2 regions of the Paenibacillus sp. ov031 genome follow, and region 1 is predicted to be linked to the other one. Evidence: riboswitches for the same ligand, from Rfam matches in the RefSeq annotation. Region 1 holds a riboswitch; the other holds the start of a gene.
What was found. A riboswitch is a leader RNA that binds a small molecule or an ion and turns the genes downstream of it on or off. The one in region 1 is predicted to bind FMN.
Positions count from the first base shown of each region.

Region 1 (3,418 bases):
CAGATGTGTATGAGCGTCTTAACGTGGCATTCAAAGTGGTTAATCTGGGCGGTGGCTTCGGTATCCGCTATATCGATGGAGATACACCGCTTGAAGTTTCACAATACGTGAAAGCCATCACGGATGCGGTGAAAAATCATTTTGCTCAAATCGGCTATGCCGTGCCTGAGATCTGGGTTGAACCAGGCCGCAGCATCGTAGGGGAAGCGGGAACTACGCTCTACACTGTTGGAACAAGCAAAGATATTCCAGGAGTTCGTAAATACGTAGCTGTTGATGGTGGAATGACAGACAATCCACGTCCAGCGCTGTATGAGTCCAAATATGAGGCTGTATTGGCAAACCGTGCAAATGAGGCTGCTCAGGAAACGGTATCTGTTGCTGGTAAATGCTGTGAGAGCGGCGATATGCTGATCTGGGATCTGGACCTGCCTAAAGTGCAAAGCGGCGATCTACTCGCAGTAGCTTGCACAGGCGCATACAACTACTCGATGGCAAGCAATTACAACCGGATTCGTCGTCCGGCAGTTGTGTTTGTCAAAGACGGTCAAGGGGATGTAGTGGTACGCCGTGAGACGTATCAGGACATCATCCAGAATGATCTCGTACCTGAGCGTATTGCAAAACAGCCAGTTACCCGTTAATTAAAGAACAAATAGTGGAGCACTATATGAAGAAGACAAAAAAGGACACTCCTTTTTTGTCTTCTTTTGCATCTTTAGGGCTGGATTTTGAAAAAAACTTGCTTATTATTTTGCGATCAATCCATTTTCAGTGTACACTAAGAAAAGTGCTATAAAGCTTGGCCCAGGGTCATGCGTTCTGGCACCATTAACGATGGTCAATACGAAAGGAGTCATTTACATATGGCGAAACAAGCGAAAATCAAAATGGCAAACGGCGGAGAAGTTATAATCGATTTGTTCGATCAAGAAGCTCCAAACACAGTAGCAAACTTTGAGAAACTGGCTAACTCCGGTTTCTACAACGGTCTTGTATTCCACCGTGTTATTCCGGGCTTTGTAGCTCAAGGTGGATGCCCTAACGGTTCCGGTGCAGGCGGCCCAGGTTACACAATTAACTGTGAAATCAACCCGAACAAACATGAGCGTGGAACTTTGGCTATGGCTCATGCAGGCCGTAACACAGGCGGAAGCCAGTTCTACATCTGCTACCAACCGCAACCACATTTGGATGGACAACATACTGTATTTGGTAAAGTAACCAAAGGTATGGAATTCGTGGACGCTTTTGAAGGTCGCGACAAAATGGAAACAGTTGAAGTAGTAGAAGCTTAATCAATAAACGTATGTAAACCGTTTCGCAATTAGCGAAGCGGTTTTTGTTTACACTTAAGCTTATTAAAAGTTAGTATGTGACAAAAAGGAACAAAAAACAATTGATTTTTTGACGTTAAAGTGCTAACATCCAATTAATAACGCAACGAATCCTTCAGGGCAGGGTGTAATTCCCTACCGGCGGTGATGCAGTATGTGAGGATATCTATCCAGCATTGATGCAAAGTCCGTGACCCGTCTGCCTGTGGCAGATGGCTGATCTGGTGTAATTCCAGAACCGACAGTATAGTCTGGATGGGAGAAGGAGAGGGTGCAGTCCTTAGGGGCCGCATTCCGCAGGAGTGTTGCTGTACAGTTTTTGACGAATTCATTTCCTGTGCAGGGAGAAATCCGGTTACTTCCGGAAATCTTCATACATATGCCACATCATAGAAGCTCTTTACCTGTAATTGAAGTTCATTAAGGTATGTGTCTGCTTTCACTTGCCTGAAATGAAGTTTTGGGCGATGTGTTGTTGGCAATGTATCAATAGTACTGCTGGTGACACATGTCTCTCATCATCCCCATCGAACGGTTTGTTCGACGGGGATTTTTTATTGGATATGGAACATGCCTCTCTGTTGGAAGGGAGGTCTATAACTTAAGATTTTAACCGTGGGGTGAACGGACTTGGAAATGATTAATGATGAATTTTATATGGCGCTAGCACTGGATATGGCAGAACGGGCACAAGGACAGACCGGAATCAATCCGGTAGTCGGTTGTGTCGTTGTAAAAGAAGGACGTATCGTGGGCCTCGGAAGTCATCTCAAACGGGGAACGGGTCATGCAGAGGTTCATGCGCTGAACATGGCGGGTAGTGATGCTGAAGGCAGTACAGTGTACGTTACGCTCGAACCCTGTAGCCATTATGGCAAGACTCCACCATGCAGCGAACGTCTCATTCATGAGAAAGTGAAACGTGTCGTTGTATGCTGCGAAGATCCGAATCCGCAAGTATCCGGCAGAGGAATCAGCATGCTGCGTCAACAAGGGATCGAAGTTGAAGTTGGAGTGCTGCGTGAGCGCGGAAGACGGATGAACGAGAAATTTATCAAATACATTACAACAGGTCTCCCCTTTGTAACTTTGAAGACGGCCTCTACACTGGATGGCAAAATTGCTACGCGTAGCGGTGACAGCAAATGGATCTCTAACGAGTCTGCTCGCGAGATTGTACACGCGCTTCGCCATCGCCATCAAGGAATTATGGTTGGTGTGGAAACGGTCATTGCAGACAATCCCGAACTGACGACTCGCTTGCAAGTGGAAGGGATCAGCCCAGTACGAATCGTGGTCGATTCCAAGCTACGTCTGCCTGTAGGCGCCAAAATGGTCAAGGATGGCCTTGCACCTACCTGGGTACTTACAACAGATGAGGCGAGCCCTGAAGCGGCTGAGCGGCTGGAAGCCTATGGGGTGGAGATTATACGTTGTGGTCCAGGACCACGTGTTGATCTACTGAGTGCACTCAGCAAGCTCGGTGAGCGTGAGATTGGTTCAATTCTGCTTGAAGGCGGTGGAACATTGAATGGGTCCATGCTGGAAGCGCGGTTGGTAGATCGACTGCTCATGTTCATTGCTCCGAAAATTGTCGGAGGATACGAAACACCAGGCAGTTTCCGCTTTGAGGGTGTAGAGCGCATGAGTCAGGCGATTCAATTACATCAGCTGGAAATTGAGCAAGTTGGAGATAATATCAGCATTGGCGGAATTCCGGTTTGGCCTGAATAAATGAATTAACGATAATGAAATAAATAAAGGAGGCGGTAGCATGTTTACCGGTTTGGTGGAAGAAGTCGGTCAGATCCGGCGGATAGGTCGGAAAGGCGAAGCGATGGTCCTGAATATCGGAGCTTCCGCCATCATGAACGACTTAAAGATTGGCGATAGTGTAGCTGTAAACGGGGTATGCTTAACTGCAACAACTCTGGAGGGTGGCGGATTTACTGCCGATGTGATGCCCGAGACATATCGACATACCAATCTTAGTCAATTGCAATCCGGCAGCAAAGTTAATCTGGAGCGAGCCATGCTGTCAGGTGGACGTTTTGGCGGGCATATCGTTCAGGGCCATGTCG
Region 1 is NZ_FRDO01000007.1:84,856-88,273, reverse strand. Features, by position in the region: gene lysA (diaminopimelate decarboxylase) at 1-644, shown strand, start outside; gene BUA17_RS24140 (peptidylprolyl isomerase) at 867-1,298, shown strand; FMN riboswitch at 1,445-1,608, shown strand; gene ribD (bifunctional diaminohydroxyphosphoribosylaminopyrimidine deaminase/5-amino-6-(5-phosphoribosylamino)uracil reductase RibD) at 1,968-3,071, shown strand; gene ribE (riboflavin synthase) at 3,112-3,418, shown strand, end outside.

Region 2 (3,418 bases), on a different contig from region 1:
GAACCGCCACCGTCACTGGCTCCCGCAAGGGGTACAATTCCCGAGGCTACCGCGGCAGCGGCACCTCCACTTGAACCGCCTGGCGAGTGATTCGTATTCCATGGATTTCGACTTGGACCGTGAAGACGGGGCTCAGTAATATTTTTCAGGCCAAATTCCGGTGTATTGGTATGTCCGATGATAATGAAGCCTGCATCGCGCAGACGGGAAACGAAATTAGAATTCCGCTGTGCCCGATGCTCACTGAGAAGACGAGAACCCGAGGTGAGAATTTCACCTTCCAGGGATTGAGAGATATCTTTCAATAACAAGGGCACGCCGGCAAAGGGCTGCTCTCCCGGGCGAACTATACTCGCTTCCTGACGTGCACGTGTTTCATATGTACGAATGACTGCATTGAGCTGTGGGTTCACTTCTTCCAGGCGTGCATACGCCGCTTCCAGCAATTCGACAGGCGATATCTCCCGTGCGCGAACCAATTCAGCCAAACCTATAGCATCGTAAGATGTATACGAAAATGATGAAGACGAAGACATGATGATCGTTCCTCTCTAAATTGACTTAATCTACTATTCCATAAGTCATCGTACCACCGGAATAGCGAAAAGACAAAAGGCACTGAACATCTCAAAGGATGTCCAGTGCCTTAATTGATTTGCTTTTATATAAAATTCAATCCGTACGGAGCTTTGGTGCACCGTCAGCCGGAGTCGCTGATCGTTCTTGCTGTTTGGAGATGGCGAATAGGGCAATCCAGATGAGGATGAAGCCCACCAGTTGCTCCCATGTAATTAATGTACGGAATGCAATCCAGTTTACCAGTACACCGGCCATCGGGAAGCTCAGTTCTGCGAGCGTTGCGACTGAGGCCTTGGTGGAGGAGAGCCCTTTGTAATATAACAGAAGACTCAGTAACCCTGGCAGTAATGCCTGACCCAGAATATTAAGTGCTACAGCCGCCTGTTCACCTGTAGCGGAAGGGAATGTCCAGGCAGCACCTTCGTTCCACGTCATAAAGATCAGCAGTGGCAAGGCTACGACAAAGCGCAGAGAGGTGACCGTTTCATAACGGGTTTGCCCCAGCATCAGCCGCCCCATAACTGTTGAACCGCCCCACAATGCAGCTGCACCCAGTGATAACAGGCTACCTGCATGAACCCAATTGTCCCAGTTGCCAAGGGGAAGGGTAAATCCAAACGTGAGCAGGTATGTTCCTGCAAGTGCAATGATAAACAGTCCACCGAAGCGGCGAGGCAATGTTTCTTTCAGCAGCAGCTTAGCCAGAACAATCGCAAATAGCGGCTGCATCTTTTGCAATAACAAAACGGTGTTGGGATCGTTATGCGTAAGTGCCAGGGTGAACAATACCGTGGCGAGAGCAGATCCTCCCCAGGAGATAAATATCACGGCAATCCAGTGGCGAGCACGCAGGTTTTTCAGATCGGCCCGGAACTTCCATAACACGGGAATCGCCACAAGGCTGACAATAATATGTTCCACCAGTACAATCTGCGTGGAGGTCATCGTTTTGAGCAAAATAATACGGAACAGTGGATCTACACCCCAAAGGGCGGCGCCGAGCACGACGAGCCAGAATCCGGTATTACTTCGTTCCTTGCGGTAAACTGTTGATGCAGGTTGTGTCTTTTCCATATTCAGGACTCCTTCGTCAGAACACGGAATCTTCAGTTGGCAAAATCGACAAAAGCCCCCGTTTTGGTATACACCAAATAAACGGGGGCTCAATCATTGACATGTCGTACGAAAATAAGCCTTTCGGTAACGGCATGTCAATGTGTTGATCTTCTCTCATCCGGACTTTACCGTCGGCCTTGGAGTCACACCAAGTCAGTCGCTGAATCCCTACATCGGGTCAAACAGCGAGTCGCGGGCTGGTTCCGAAGAACATCACCGCCGGTTGGGAATTGCACCCTACCCCGAAGATCCTATTCAATTATATTGTGTATTGAACAAGCTGTAACATTAATAAGTCCATCTTATTCCTGTAAGCGCTAGCAGTTCAAGTGTTTTTTTAGAATATGATATTCCAGCTTCCTTGTTGTCTGCGTAATAATACAATCTGTCCTGCATGATACGCATCGTGGAGTACCCAGCGGGCAAGCTCATGTGCCCATTTTTCATCTGTATCCATGTACGGGGCTTCAAGATCGGATTCTTCTAATGAAGCGAGCTGATCACGAAGCTGTCCGGCTAATTGCGTTGTATTTTGCACAAGTACACTCCAGCCAGCAGTATCAGAAGGGGCGCCCGGATCTCCGAAGGTGGATTCATTGTTTTCGGCAGGTGCACCAGAGGGTGTTGTGCCCTGAATACGACTCAACAAGCGATGATTATAGTAATACATATGGTTAACCAACTGCCAGATGCTTAATCCACCGGATGATGGAACCCAGGCTGCCTGTTCAGCAGTCAGTCCTTCGAGTGCCTTGGATAAAGGCACAATCCAGTTACATTGATCCCAGGTATCATCTTTCTGAATGAGCAATAGTTCTGTTGCTGTTGTAGTCATTGATTTTTCCTCCCTAAAATGAATTCATGGTAACTAGCTAAAGTGCTTAAATGTGGTTACAATTAATATAACCCAAACATGAATGTTTGTAACTATCTTTTTGAATTTAGGTAGTTACATTTTATCGGAGGTACGTATGGATAGACTATGGACTGATTTTGTGAACAGTGATTACCATGACTGGCGTGGTGGGGATCGTTCAGAGGACAAGCTTGGTAAAACCGAATGGCAGCAAGCATTTATCAAACAATGGCAACTGGTTGCACCTGTACCTGCTTCTCCGGAAGAGGAGGGAGCCTTGAGAAACTTTAGAAATGAATTGCAGGCTCTTGCAAGTCGTTTATCTGACGGAAATGCATTATCGAACCAAGACCTGGAATGGCTAAACGCCATGATGAAGGAAGGTCAAGTCATAAGAAAACTGAACGTTGGAGATGAGGGACTTAAGCTTTCACTTATTCCTGTAGGAACTCAATGGAAGCAGGTCATGGCTGAGGTAGCAGCCGATTTTGCCATAACCGTAGTTGAAGGGGATGGGGGAAGGATTCGTATCTGTGACAATACGGATTGTCGTTGGATGTTCTATGACGATACGCGCAGTAGAACCCAGAAGTATTGTGATGACAAGATGTGTGGTAATCTGATGAAGGTTAGAAGATTTAGAGCAAAACAGAAGAAGGATCAGCAGCAAGAGTAAAGTGTATGAGAGTAAGGCGTATGCACAGAGTGATTTGCGTTACTTTTCGACAACCGGGAAATGTTCAATAGGTTTTTTTGTAATCAAAATTGAATGTTTCCATCCTCTTCTATATAATGGTTATATACTTAAAATATTTCAGCTAGTCATTTCATCATCAGAGATTAACATCCGGGATTCAAGCGTATATC
Region 2 is NZ_FRDO01000001.1:1,317,078-1,320,495, forward strand. Features, by position in the region: gene BUA17_RS05680 (amidase) at 1-536, opposite strand, end outside; gene BUA17_RS05685 (DMT family transporter) at 673-1,653, opposite strand; FMN riboswitch at 1,798-1,949, opposite strand; gene BUA17_RS05690 (DinB family protein) at 2,033-2,530, opposite strand; gene BUA17_RS05695 (CGNR zinc finger domain-containing protein) at 2,667-3,227, shown strand.
Region 2: another riboswitch for FMN. It lies ahead of BUA17_RS05685 (DMT family transporter); the one in region 1 lies ahead of ribD (bifunctional diaminohydroxyphosphoribosylaminopyrimidine deaminase/5-amino-6-(5-phosphoribosylamino)uracil reductase RibD).